Regions from separate parts of the Arthrobacter flavus genome, predicted to be linked through region 1. Evidence: predicted binding sites of a transcription regulator. Region 1 holds the regulator's gene; the other holds the start of a gene.

Evidence for each region. Region 1 encodes LexA, which represses DNA repair genes until DNA is damaged. Its sites were predicted from a motif close to TCGAACANNTGTTCGA; they were not measured.
Region 2: ABD059_RS01305 (LysM peptidoglycan-binding domain-containing protein) is a predicted target of LexA. The motif match lies at 3,811-3,826, and genes of this name have one in related genera.

Annotation. Positions count from the first base shown of each region.
Region 1 covers NZ_BAAAIJ010000036.1:39,291-46,240, reverse strand. Annotated here, with positions in the region: gene hflX (GTPase HflX) at 1-482, shown strand, start outside; gene ABD059_RS09310 (ATP-dependent DNA helicase) at 475-2,505, shown strand; gene lexA (transcriptional repressor LexA) at 2,557-3,213, opposite strand; gene ABD059_RS09300 (LysM peptidoglycan-binding domain-containing protein) at 3,669-4,043, shown strand; gene ABD059_RS09295 (histidinol-phosphate transaminase) at 4,232-5,341, shown strand; gene hisB (imidazoleglycerol-phosphate dehydratase HisB) at 5,424-6,041, shown strand; gene hisH (imidazole glycerol phosphate synthase subunit HisH) at 6,038-6,676, shown strand; gene ABD059_RS09280 (hypothetical protein) at 6,697-6,837, shown strand; gene priA (bifunctional 1-(5-phosphoribosyl)-5-((5-phosphoribosylamino)methylideneamino)imidazole-4-carboxamide isomerase/phosphoribosylanthranilate isomerase PriA) at 6,878-6,950, shown strand, end outside.
Region 2 covers NZ_BAAAIJ010000003.1:65,309-72,258, forward strand. Annotated here, with positions in the region: gene ABD059_RS01285 (GntR family transcriptional regulator) at 1-666, shown strand, start outside; gene ABD059_RS01290 (hypothetical protein) at 678-1,175, opposite strand; gene ABD059_RS01295 (cytochrome c biogenesis CcdA family protein) at 1,172-2,050, opposite strand; gene ABD059_RS01300 (DsbA family protein) at 2,050-2,790, opposite strand; gene ABD059_RS01305 (LysM peptidoglycan-binding domain-containing protein) at 2,966-3,751, opposite strand; cyclic di-AMP (ydaO/yuaA leader) riboswitch at 3,868-4,044, opposite strand; gene ABD059_RS01310 (VIT1/CCC1 transporter family protein) at 4,185-4,913, opposite strand; gene ABD059_RS01315 (universal stress protein) at 5,170-5,601, shown strand; gene ABD059_RS01320 (isopenicillin N synthase family dioxygenase) at 5,773-6,798, shown strand; gene ABD059_RS01325 (Lrp/AsnC family transcriptional regulator) at 6,858-6,950, opposite strand, start outside.

The DNA of each region.
Region 1 (6,950 bases):
CCACCCAGCTGGTGGAGGCCTTCCGCTCAACGCTTGAGGAAATTGCCGACTCGGACCTGATCCTTCATGTAGTGGATGTGTCGCACCCCGATCCGGAGGGGCAGATCGCCGCCGTGCGGGAAGTGCTCTCGGAGGTCGACGCCCGCAAGGTCCCCGAAATCATTGTCCTGAACAAGGCCGATGCCGCGGATCCGTTCGTGATTGAACGCCTGCGGCAGCGCGAGCCCCGGCACGTGGTGGTGTCAGCCCGGACGGGCGAGGGGATCGCCGAGCTCCTCGAGGCTGTCAGCGCCGCTATTCCCCGGCCGAGCGTGAAGCTGACCCTTCTCGTGCCGTACGAGCGCGGCGACGTCGTCAGCCGGCTGCACCAGTCCGACGCCGAGATTCTGACCCTCGAGCACGTTGAATCGGGCACCCGACTCGACGTCATGGTCCGCGAGGGTCTTGCCGCCGATCTGGAGGAATTCCGCCAGCATGCCTGACAGCGGTACCACGGGGCCGCTGGAACTTCTTGATGCCGCCGTCGAAGCCATGGGCGGCGAGAACCGGGTGGGTCAGCATGAGATGACCCAGCGGGTCGCCGAGGCGTTAACAAGCGGGGACCACCTGCTGGTGCAGGCGGGCACGGGCACCGGTAAGTCGTTGGCCTACCTGATCCCGTTGATCTCCCACGCCCTGACCCACGACAAGCCGGCCATCGTCTCCACCGCCACACTGGCGTTGCAGGCCCAGATAGTCGGACGCGACGTACCCCGGCTGTTGAAGGCCCTCAAAGGCAAGTTGCCCCGCCCCGTCGACGTGGTGCTCCTCAAAGGGCGCGGCAATTACGTCTGCAAGCACAAAACGGGCGGGGGATTCCCCGAAGAGGGGGCACCCGATGCGCTGTTTAGCCTTGGCGAGGACACCGCCGCACCGCACCCTTCCGCCGGCCCGGCCACCCCGCTGGGCCGCGAGGTTGTCAGGCTCCGGGAATGGGCCGAAACCACCGACACGGGAGACCGGGACGAGCTCACCCCGGGTGTGAGCGAGCAGGCGTGGCGGCAGGTATCGGTGACCAGCATGGAGTGCCTCGGCGCACAAAAGTGCCCGGTCGCTGCGGAATGCTTCAGTGAACGGGCCCGGGCGAAGGCAGGTGACGCGGACATCGTCATCACCAACCACGCGATGCTCGCAATCAGCGCCTTCGAAGGGCTTGCGGTGCTGCCCGAGTACGACGTCGTCGTCATCGACGAAGCCCACGAACTGCATGACCGGGTCACCGGCGCGGTCTCCGGCCAGCTGTCGGCGGGGATGATCTCCGCGGCCGCGTCGGCCGCACGGCGGCACCTGTCAATCGCCACCGAGGCCCTCGACTCCGCCAACCGCTTCTTCGAATCGACCGTCACGGCGATTCCCACGGGATTGATGGCCGCCGGACTCACCGAGGAGCAGGAGACGGCGATCACCCAGGTCCGCGAAGCCTGCCGGGCAGTGCTCTCGGATGCCAAGGGAGACGGGCCGACCCCAGCCGACGGCGGACGTCAGATGGCAAAGTCCCATGTCCTCGCCGTCTTCGAACTGTGCGAGCGGCTGCTGACGGCCACTCCGGCCGGGGAGGTGCTCTGGGCATCACGGCCCAGCACCTTCTCGCCGGGCACCGGGTATTCACAGCCCGACGACGACGCCCCCGCGACCATCAACATTGCTCCGCTGTCCGTGGCTGGGAAGCTGCGGGAGGGATTGTTCGCGGATCACACAGTGGTCCTGACCTCGGCAACGCTCGCCATCGGATCCGAGTTCGGGCCGGTTGCCGGTTCGCTGGGTCTTGCGGGTGCCTCGGCGCCGTCGTGGACCGGCGTCGACGTCGGCAGTCCTTTCGACTATCCGAAGCAGGGCGTGCTGTATGTCGCGAAGGATCTGCCCAAGCCGGAGCGGGGCACCTCACCTGAGCAGCTCGACGAACTGGAGGTACTCCTCAAAGCGTCACGGGGCGGAGCGCTGGGACTGTTCTCTTCCCGTCGTGCTGCCGAGGACGCGGCCGAAGCCCTGCGCCCCCGGGTCGACTTTGACATTCTGTGCCAGGGCGAATCGTCAATGTCAGCGCTGGTCAAACAGTTTTCGGAGGAACCGGACACCTGCCTCTTCGGCACCATGTCACTCTGGCAGGGCGTCGATGTGCCGGGCCGGTCCTGCAGGCTGGTCACCATCGACCGTATTCCCTTCCCGCGCCCCGACGACCCCCTCATGACTGCACGCACGCGGGCCGTGGCGAAAGCCGGCGGAAATGGCTTCATGAGTGTCTCGGCGACCCACGCGGCCGTCCGGCTCGCCCAGGGTGCCGGCCGCCTCATCCGCGCGGCCGAGGACAAGGGGGTGGTGGCCATTCTCGATTCCCGGCTTGCCAACGCACGCTACGGATCCTTCCTGCGTGCCGCGCTGCCGCCCTTCTGGTCCACCACTGACCGCTCGACGGCGGTCGGCGTCCTGAAGCGACTGGCCGGCAAACCCACACCGCCGAATAGCTAGCGCCGGTGGGCTCCGGCCCTTCTAGCCTGCCAGAGCTAACTTCCCAGCGGGTTAGAGGGCGCGCATCACCGAGACAACCTTGCCCATGATCGTGGCAAGGTCTCCCAGGATCGGCTCGTACTGGGTGTTCTGAGGGAGCAGCCAGGTGTGGCCGTCACGTTGGCGGAACGTCTTGACCGTCGCCTCGTCGTCGAGGAGTGCGGCCACAATGTCACCGTTCTGTGCCTCCTGCTGGCGGCGGACCACTACCCAGTCACCGTCGCAAATGGCGGCGTCAATCATCGAGTCGCCATAGACGCGCAGCATGAACAAATCGCCGTGACCCACCAGTTGGCGGGGTAGGGGCATGACGTCTTCCACCACCTGATCGGCCAGCACCGGCCCACCGGCGGCGATCCGTCCCACCATCGGGACCATTGCTGCATCGATTGCGCCGCCGACGTCGGGCAGCGTGCCGCGGTCCGATCCTTCGTCACCACTGCGCTGATCGTGGTCAAGGGTCAGAGGCAGCAGAATCTCCATGGCGCGAGGGCGCTTGGGGTCTCGCCGGAGGTACCCCATCCGTTCCAGCTGCGACAGCTGATGCGTGACGCTGGAGAGGCTGGCGAGCCCCACCGTGTCCCCGATCTCCCGCATTGAGGGTGGATAGCCGTTGGTTCCGATCGCTCGCTGGATGGTCTCAAGGATCTTCTTCTGCCGGGGCGTCATGCCCTTGGGCACCTGACGGCCACGTGGGCGGCCACGGGTTGGTAGGGCTGCCGGGGGAATGTCTGAGCTCTGCTCGCCCAGTGGTTCGGCGGACTCTTTCACGGTCGCTGTCCCTTCGATAAGAATCCATGGACCCCGGCAGATCCCTGTGTTTTGGGGGCCGAGCTTATTTTGTCAGTGGCGGATGATGTGCTGGTTTCTGCTGGATCCCGAACCTTCATCCTTGCCCTAACGGTATGGGAGTTGGAACCCGTTTTCAAACATTTGTTCGATCGTGTCTCGACAAAGTTCGTCAATCAGTGCTAAAAATAAACCAGCAGTAATTCGAAGATAAGTTCGAACAAAACGGGAATGGCCGGTTTTAGCTCGAACATCTTCTTCAACCTTCAGGGTTGGTGCCGGATTCATACCCCGGCACCGAATGGACTGATTCGAGAGTACAGAGAGGTGTATCCATGTCTGTCATCACCACGCACCAGAATTTCCCCACCACCGAGAGCGGCTCGACCAAGGGTAGCCCCACCAAGCTGCGGCTCACGCGCAGGGGCCGGCTTCTGCTGGTCGGATTGCCGATCGTCCTGCTGGCATCAGCTGCCCTGATGCTGGCCGGATTCTTCAACTCGCCCGCGAAAGCCTCGGCCGAAGGCGGCGAGGTCACCCAGACCGTCAGTGTCAGCGTTGCGGCCGGGGAAACCATCTGGCAGTTGGCTACCGAGTTCGCCCCGGACCGCGACCCGCGCGTCGTCGTCTCCGAGATTGTCGAGCTCAACAGCCTGGGCACGTCAGTGCTGCAGGCAGGTCAGCAATTGGATGTGCCCGCCAACCGGTAAGCCTGCCCGGACGCCACTTCCCACGGCCAGTGCCTCACGCCGCCAGGACATCCCCGCAGAACCCTCCAACCCGGTCGGCCAGTTTCGGCCACCGGGTGCGGAGTTTCTGCGATCGCCACGGTGACCAGGATGACGGTGGAAGACCCACCGATTCTGCACCAGCACCACTCCACGCTTAACCTTGATAGGTGAGCGAACAGTTTGAGCGGTTGAGCCGGCTACCCCTGCGCGATGATCTGCGGGGCAAGCACCCCTACGGGGCGCCACAGTTGGATGTCCCCATCCTCCTCAACGTCAACGAGAACACCTACGGGGTTCCGGACGATGTTCGGCAGGCAATCGTCGAGGCGGTCAGCAGGGAAGTCGTGGGTTTGAACCGCTACCCAGACCGGGAATTCACTGAACTCCGGACCAATTTGGCGCGCTACCTCGGCCACGGCCTGACGCCGGAGAACCTGTGGGCTGCCAACGGATCAAACGAGGTGCTGCAGCACCTTCTGCAAGCCTTCGGCGGACCGGGCCGATCCGCAATCGGCTTCCCCCCGACCTACTCCATGTATCCGCTACTGGCGAGCAGCACCGGCACCCGCTACATCGCAGGTCGGGGAAATGAGAAGTTCGACCTCAACGCCGAGGACGCGGCCCGTGAAGTCCGACAGTCCGGCGCCAACCTGGTCTTCCTCTGCTCACCCAACAACCCGTCCGGCTCAGCGCTGGGCCTGGACGTGGTGGAAGCGGTGTACGAGGCCAGCGAGGACGCCCAGGCGATCGTCATCGTCGATGAGGCCTACGCGGAGTTCGCCCACTCGGGCACCGTGAGTGCCCTGAGCCTGTTGGCAGGACGGGAACGGCTGGTGGTATCCCGCACAATGAGCAAGGCCTTCGCGATGGCCGGGACAAGGCTCGGCTACCTGGCGTCGGCGCCCGAAGTCGCTGACGCGCTCCGACTGGTCCGCTTGCCCTACCACCTGTCGGCCATTACCCAGGCGGCAGCGAACGCGGCCCTGACCCACTCTGACCTGTTGCTTGCCAACGTGGAAAACATCAAGGTGCAACGCGACCGGATAGTGGCCGGGCTTCTGCAGCTCGGATTGACCCCGGTTCCCTCGGATGCCAACTTCGTTCTCTTCGGTGGCCTGGACGACCCGCACCGGATCTGGCAGGGCCTGCTTGATGGGGGAGTGCTCATTCGCGACGTCGGTATTCCCGGTCACCTCCGGGTCACCGCTGGCACAGAGACGGAAACCACAGTGTTCCTCGAGACCCTGGGTGCCCTGCTGGAGCGGGCCGTCTCCTAGACTGGTAAGAGACTCTTTTCAAGCGGCGCCCGGTGCTGTCCCTACCGTCACCCATCCGCTACGTATCAATCGAAGGATAGCCATGAGCGTGGAAACCACTGTCGGACGCACTGCGAGCCGGGAACGGACCACCAGCGAGTCGTCGGTGTTTGTCGAGCTCGATCTGGACGGCACCGGACGCGCGGAGATCAGCACCTCGGTGCCGTTCTACGACCACATGCTGACGGCGCTGGCCAAGCACTCACTGATCGACCTCACGGTCCGTGCCACCGGTGACACACACATCGATGTCCACCACACCGTCGAGGACGTTGCCATCACCATCGGCGAGGTGCTGCGGGAAGCCCTGGGGACCAAGGCGGGCATCCGCCGGTTCGGCGAAGCGAGCGTTCCGCTGGACGAGGCACTGGCCAACGCCGTCGTCGACATCTCCGGACGGCCATACCTGGTGCACACGGGTGAGCCCGCAGGCCAGGAATACCACCTGATCGGTGGGCACTTCACCGGGTCGCTGACCCGGCACGTCTTCGAAGCGATCACGCTGCATGCCCAGATCTGCCTGCACATGACGGTGTTGGGTGGGCGGGATCCACACCACATTGTCGAAGCCCAGTTCAAGGCGTTTGCCCGGGCGCTCCGCGCCGCAGTGGAACCGGACCCACGGGTGGAGGGCATCCCGTCCACCAAGGGGGCCTTATGAGTGCGCCACGCGTCACGGTCCTGGACTACGGTTCGGGGAACATCCGTTCAGCGGTTCGCGCGCTGGAGCACGTCGGCGCTGAGGTGACCTTGAGCGCGAAGCCCGACGACGTCCTGAACGCCGACGGATTGGTGGTGCCCGGCGTCGGAGCCTTCGCGACCGTGATGAAGGGTTTGAAGGACGTCGATGCGCTACGCATGATCGGCCGGCGGGTGGCGGGCGGCAGGCCGGTGCTTGGCATCTGCGTCGGTCTGCAGATCCTCTTCGAGGAGGGCGTCGAGCACGGGGTCCGGACCGAAGGCATGGGCGAATGGCCAGGTACCGTTGAACGGTTGCAGGCTGACGTCGTGCCGCACATGGGCTGGAACACGGTGAAGGCCGCCGAAGGATCACAACTCTTCGACGGCATCGAGGACGAGCGCTTCTACTTTGTGCACTCCTACGGGGTGCAGCAGTGGAAGTTTGAGGTCACCCAGCCAGCCATGAAACCCCCAATGGTGACCTGGGCGGACCACGGCGGTCAGTTCATCGCCGCCGTCGAAAACGGTCCCCTCAGCGCCACCCAGTTCCACCCCGAAAAGTCCGGCGACGCCGGGGCCCGTCTGCTCTCCAACTGGACAGCCGGGCTGCGGTAGCCATGTGGAGCATAGTGTTGATGGGGCTTGCTGGCCTGCTGATCGGTGGGGCCATCTCCTTCCGCCGGCAGGAACTACCCAAGGCCCTGATCATCAGCTTCTGGGTCCTGGCGGGAATGGCGTTACTGGCTGCCTACCTCCTGACCCTGACCGACATCTGATTCCAGACCTCCGACAGCTACGAAAGAGTCATAACCCCCGATGAGCCTTTTTACTGAATCCCCCATTCTCGAACTGCTTCCCGCCGTCGACGTCGTCGACGGGCAGGCTGTCC
Region 2 (6,950 bases), on a different contig from region 1:
CAACGTGGCACGTTCAATGCTCGGTTCCCGGGCGAGCTCGAGTTGGCGCAACGATACGGGGTCAGCCGTGGAACGATCAGGGCAGCGTTGAGGCCTTTGCGGGATGCGGGGCACGTTAACGCGCATCCCGGGCGAATGTCGCGGGTCCAGGCGGGAGGAAATACAGCCTTCGGCCCGTTATACAGCCTGCTGGCGTCCGTGCGAGACTCTGGGATGGAACACCGAAGCGTTGTGCTTCAACAGGAAATTACCCAGAGTCCTGCCACGGCGACCCTGCTTTCCTTGAAGCAGGACGCCGAATTCTTCCATCTCACTCGGGTGCGCTTTGCCGACGAGGAGCCAATTGCGCTGGACGAAGTGTGGATGCCTGCAGACATTGCGGGAGGTTTGGTGGATTCAGATTTCACCAGAAACTCCTTGTATGGGGAGCTCGAAAAGCATTGCGGAATGGTCCTCAACGGCGGAACTGAGCAACTCTCGGCTGTCCTGGCCGCTCCGGAGCACTCGAGGCTTCTGCAATGTGCCGCCGGTTCGCCGCTTTTACTGATCGAGCGAACTGGGTGTCATCGGGCGCAATACGTCGAGTTCCGACGGACCTATGTTGTGGGTGACCGGGTGGAGATTGCGACCAACTTCGGGTGTAAAGCGGATCCGCCGACGTCCTGAACAAACGGCTGTTACACCGACTTCGCTGGGACTGGGCAACGATCCTCGTACGTGGCGCGCCGGTAGAAGGCCCAGGAGAGGAGGCCGATAGCGAGAACCGCGAGGACGGGTTGAATGGGCTCGAAGTACTGCATCGCTCCCGAGGTTCCCAGAGCGAGCAAGACGATCTTGTTGCACACGGGGCAGCCGACGGCAAAAAAGGTCACGATCGCCCCCGCGATGCCCGAACGGGTCCGCGGAGATTCGTCAATCCGATCCTGGGCGATATAGGTACCGAGGACCAGGCCGCTTAGCGCCGACGAGATGATCAGCGCTGGCACCGACCACCCGGTGGGGGGAACTTCACGGCTGAATAATGGCGTGTCGATGAGATCGGTTGGAATGGCTACGAGCAGGAAGGTCGCCACCGCACCGAATAACACGGCGATCCACCGGCGTAAGGGCCACCGAAGAAGAGCGTTGAGCAGAGAGGGTCGCTGAGTTGTGGGGTTCCCGGTGCGGGGAGTCATGGAGCTTCCTTTGACACTTGATCCGAAGACGCTTCTGGTGATGCGGAGTCATCCGGGGGTGCTGATGACCTGTGGCTGCGCCGGCGTAAGTAGGTGGCGCCGGTTGCGGTGAGGAGCATGAGAATTAACAGCATGACAGCTACGTCGGGGATTGAGTCCGCGAAGGTACGTACCGCGTTCTCGAGGGCGAACTGGTCAGTAACGGAAAGGATCCCACCCAGACTCGCTGTTCCGTCTGTGGCGATGAGGAAGATTCCGATGCCGATTGAAAGGGAGCCAGAGATCACCATAATCCAGGTGTTGGACCACCGTCCGATGGTTACAGGGCGGGGACGAAGCCACCGACGTCCGGAAACACCGAGGCGGTCCCACAGTGCAGCGAGAAAGAACAGCGGGACTGCCATTCCCAGTGCATAGATGGCGAGCAGAATTCCGCCGTAGACGGCGTTGCTGCCAGCTGCGGCGACGGTAAGAATTGACCCAAGGATGGGTCCGGTGCAGGCTCCTGCGACCCCGTATGCCAATCCGAGGACGAAGACGGAACCGCCGGAACCGACAGTCGCGGACCGGGTGCGGATGAATGCCGGTAGGCGGACACCGAGGATCTGAATGAGACCCAAAACGATCATGAGGGCGGCTGCGAGCCCGATGAGAATGTGTCGGTCAGTGGTGACGAGGGACCCCAGGGTGCCAGCGAAGACCCCCAGGGGTACGAGGGTGCACAACAATCCTGCGTAGAAGAGCATGGTCCGGCCGACCAGTTGCTGTTTTGTGCTGAAGGCATACGCGAAGAATGCTGGCAGCAACAATGCTGAGCACGGACTGAGGAGGGTGAGGAGACCACCGAGGAACGCCCCGCTGTATCCGATGAGCATTACTGGGGACTGGTTTCTGCCAGCACAGTCTCAATGGCTTGTTCAAATACTTCTACTGGTTGGGCGCCCGAGATGGGGATGTCGTTCACCAGAAACAAGGGTGTTCCGGTAGCTCCCAGGGCTGCGGCTTCCTCAGCGTCGGTTTGAACAGCCTGATTGAGCTCCTCCGAGTCCAGATCCGCTGTGAACGCCGTGATGTCGGCTACCCCAACTTCTTCTGCGATGCGGATCAGCTCCTCGCGCGGGAGGCTGATATGTCCGCGGTCGGGGGCCGCAGCGAAGACGGCCTTATTGAACTCCCAGAACCTATCCTGTTCCCCTGCTGCCCGGCCGGCAACTGCAGCGCTAAGAGACTCGGCCCCGAAGACCGGCAAATCTCGCCACTCAATCCTTAGTTCCCCGCTAGCTACATACTGCTCGACCAACGCCGGCAATGTCTCGCGCGAGAAAACCCCGCAGAACGGGCATCTGTAGTCGGCGTATTCGACCAAAACAACTGGGGCGTCAACCTCACCTATTGCTAACGGGTCGTCGGCGATGCGCCGGGATAAATCGAACTTTTCTTCCTCCCGGCCACCGGATTCCTCTGCGACGTCTGTTCCTGATCCATCTGAAGCGGGGGAGGAGGCTCGCTGGGATGCGATCAACCCAATCATCAGGATGAGCGCGGCGACAAGCAGGGCAGCGATGAGGGTGGCCGATCGAACACCTGTAGTTCGTTGATCAGATTCTTGTGGCACTTCATTACTCCTGGCGTCATGCGTCCACTGGGGGAGGCGCAGGGGGAGGGAAAAAGAAAAAAGGGGGGAAAGGATTCACCCGGACACCAGATCCTGTCTGTCTGATCTGGTGTCCGGGCATGTCCGAAATACACCGAGGTCGGCCAGGTCAGAGCCCAGCCAGCGGGTTTGTCGACTAGAGGTTGACCCGGTAATAGACAGGACCGGAACCTACGTTGACGGATTCCTCAACCGTCTGGTTACCGTTCCAGCCGCTGTGGATGGCTCGTCCGTCGCCGAGGTAGACGGCGTTGTGTGAAAAGCCCATCCCGCCGTCCGCGTAGTAGACGAAGTCGCCGGGCTGGGGATCCGATACTGGAGTAGCGAAGGCCATCAAGGACTCGGGGGACTCATCTCCTACCCCTATCACCCCGGCGGCTCGCAATGCTCCTTCGCCCAGGACGGTGCAGTCCTGAATAGCGCCCAACTGCGTGTTAGCGAAGGCAAGAATACGGCTGTTGGCAGTACCGCTCTGGGGAGCGTCCGAGGAATCCCAGATGTTTCCTGACTCGTTGCTCACCCTGGTGCTCAGGGCATTGATCGATGCACTTTGTGTAGTCAGGCTAGAGTCGGAAACCGCTGATGACGGGCCTGCGGAGCCGGCGTCGATCGCTGCAGCATTCTCGGCATTCGACTCATCTGACAGGACGATGGTGTTTCCCGGGTAGATGATTGACGTGACAGTGAGCTGGTTCAGGCTCAGGAGCTTGTGCAACGCCACACCTGTCTGGACGCTGATAGCTCCCAGCGAATCACCTGACTGCACGGTGTACGCAGTGCCTTGATCGGTGGGGGTCGCCTCCACTTCGACTGGTGAAGCAGCCGATGAGAGCGATGAAACGGTGTGATCCTGCGCCGGGTGGGCGATCGCCGAAGCGTGGGCGGGGCTCGCTCCCGCCGCCAGCATTCCGGAAGCAACCACAAGCGCTGCGACTTTGGGCCCCTACTGGGAGAGGGTGGACTGCCCGCTGAGGAGAAGAATCGAACGGCTTTTCGTATCGGCGCGATGTCGAGCACGCAGAGTATGTGATGACATGGGTAATCTCTCCCTATACCTACGAGGTGAGCTGTCGGATTCGGATGGGAGGCACCCGGCCGCATGAGGACAAAATCCCCATTCGGCTTCACCCCAAGGGTTCTAAAGAACCCACCTGTGGTTTCCCCGTCCCAGCCTTCCTATCCAAGGACCTAAGCCTCTGGCTGGGTTCGGTAAGAGGCATCGATGAGCCCCACTTTTAGTGGAGCGTTGTAATCAACCTACTCGGAAAAGCCAAATGTACAAACATTTACCTCGAGTGCGGTTTTCCGGTCGGCAGCCTCAAGGAAAAAGGACAAATCCGGGGCGTTGTCGAGCATTAGACCACTCCGGTGGTCCCCAGGAGCGACCCGATGAGGAAGGTGGCGGCCAATGCGAGCGCGCCGCCGAGAACGATCCTCACAGTCGGGCGCGTCGCTGGATTGTCGCCAATCCGTGCGCTTCCGTAGCCGGTGATGGCGAGGGCAATCAGGACTGCGCCGAAGGTCCAAAGGACACGAGTCTCCTCTGGAAACAAAAGGATTGTCAGCAGGGGGAGAATCGCTCCAAGGGTGAAGGCCAGCGCAGACGCCCCCGCAGCAGCGAGCGGGCTCGCCACGGCGTCCTCGCGCAATCCGAGTTCCGCTTCGAGATGGGCCCCCAGGGCATCGTGTTTGGTGAGTTCGACTGCCACCTGATGGGCCGTGTCCGGGCTCAGCCCTTTTGATTGGTAGATTCCGGCAAGCTCCACAAGCTCAGCCTCGGGCTCGGTCTCCAGCTCAAGGCGTTCCTTGGCGATGAGGGCCTCCTGGCTGTCTTTCTGACTACTCACGGACACGTACTCTCCAAGAGCCATGGATATCGCACCGCCGACAAGACCGGCGATGCCAGCGGCAAGAATCACGGGAGTTGCCGTTGTCGCACCCGCGACTCCGACGACCAGGGCCGCGACCGAGACAATTCCGTCATTGGCTCCGAGTACACCGGCTCGCAGCCAATTGAGTCTGCCATGGATGGTGTTGTCATGCGGTTCATCACTATGCGTGCCTGGTACGGGAGAACTAGTCATGCCCGTAATCTAGGCCTCCACGAGCCAGTGCACCAGTAAGGATCCACTCTCATGCCTGCGTGACGAATCGGGTGACCGCGACGCACTTCACGGTGATCCACTGCGGCGCTGGAGAGAGCTGCCGGTCAACATTGCGCTGGGCGGTGTGGTCCACGGGTCGGCGAAGAGGCACTCGATTCTTTGACCGAGTAGGGTAAGCGAACCAAGTAGGCACCACATACCGCAATTGCGGTTCGAAGTTCGAGGAGGACACGTCATGACCGGAAGTGTGATTGTTGGTGTGGATGGAAGTGAGACCGCATTTAAGGCAGCCTCACGCGCCGCGACTCTTGCTGAGGGCCTCGATGCCGAACTCGTGGTGGTCAGCGCGCACATTACGGGCAACACTGAAGTCGTCCATATCGGCAATGACACATGGATACTGGACGATGCTGAGCAGGCTCTCAAGCTGGCCGAGCAGGTTGCAGTGAAGCTGCGGGAACAACATCCCTCTGTGAAGGTCCGCCCCGCTGCGGGACGGGGCAAGCCGCAGGATGTCCTCATCGAGGAGGCAGAGCGTACCGACGCCCAGCTGCTGGTGGTAGGTAACGTAGGAATGAAAGGGCTCCGGCGGGTGCTGGGCAGCGTTGCCTGGAGTGTTGTACACAACGCACCCTGTGATGTGCTCGTCGTGAAGACCGCATCCTGATTACACCGCAGGTTCGACGCTACGTCCCGGCCTGACCCGAGAAGTGCAAACGGCCGCATGGGCGGTCGACATACTTCGCAACGGGATCGTTCGACTCCCCGGCTTCGGTCGTAACATTGAAGCGGATACGGACTCCGGTTTCCGAAACGCGTCGTAAAGGACTATAAGAACTTGTCACTCGAATCACTGCCTGTCCTGGATTACTCTCAGCTGAACGCAGGCCCGGAGGAAGCATCAGACTTCCGGGACGGTTTGCGCAAGGCGATGCACGAGGTCGGGTTCCTGTACTTGGCAGGCCATGGCATTCCGCAGGAGCTCATTGACGCCATGCTCGACACCTCCCGGCGTTTCTTCGACCTGTCGGAGGAACAAAAACTGGCGCTGGAGAACGTTAATAGCCCCCAGTTTCGTGGCTACACCCGGATGGGCGCTGAGCTGACCGACCGGGCGGTGGACTGGCGAGAGCAGATCGACATTGGGGTCGAGCGCGACGCTGTGGAAACGGGGGGAGATGTAGCTGACTACTGGCGGCTGGAAGGCCCCAATTTGTGGCCGGCTGAATTGCCCGAGATGCGGGAGATCGTCTCTGAATGGACACAGCGACTGAGCGCCATCTCTCTCGATCTCTTGCGGGCGCTTGCGGTGTCTCTCGGCGCACCAGAGGACAGCTTCGATGAAGCCTTCGGTTCCAACGCCTTCCCGATGCTGAAAATCGTGCGCTACCCCGGTGAGTCCGGCAACGAGCCGAAACAGGGCGTCGGTTCACACCGCGACGGCGGAGTACTGACCCTGCTCCTGGTAGAGCAGGGAAAGGGCGGGCTCCAGGTCGAATACCAGGGAAAGTGGATTGACGTACCCCAGGTTCCTGGAACCTTTGTCGTCAACATCGGTGAAATGCTTGAGTTGGCGACAAACGGCTATCTTAAAGCGACCTTGCACCGTGTCATCTCACCCGGTACCGGCGCCGACAGGATTTCGCTGCCCTTCTTCTACAATCCGGCACTCGACGCCACCATGCCCGCCCTGCGCATGAGCCCGCAGTTCCACGCCAAGGCTCAAGGGCTGTCGGCGGATCCGACCGACAGTCCAATCCTCGAAACCTACGGGGATAACGCCCTGCGCTATCGGTTGCGGGCCCACCCGAACGTTGCCGCACTTCACCACGCCGACCTCCTGCAGCAGCAAGGACAGCAATAGAGAACGTAGACAGCCATCGGGTCTGAAGCTCAGCGGAACGGGTGTGGCTCCCCGTTGGTCTAGTTACCCAGCGTCGCAAGGAGCGGACCCATCCGGTAGGGGATGGGTTGCCGGAGGAACATGCTGGTCCTGGTTCGCAAAATTCCAGGGCA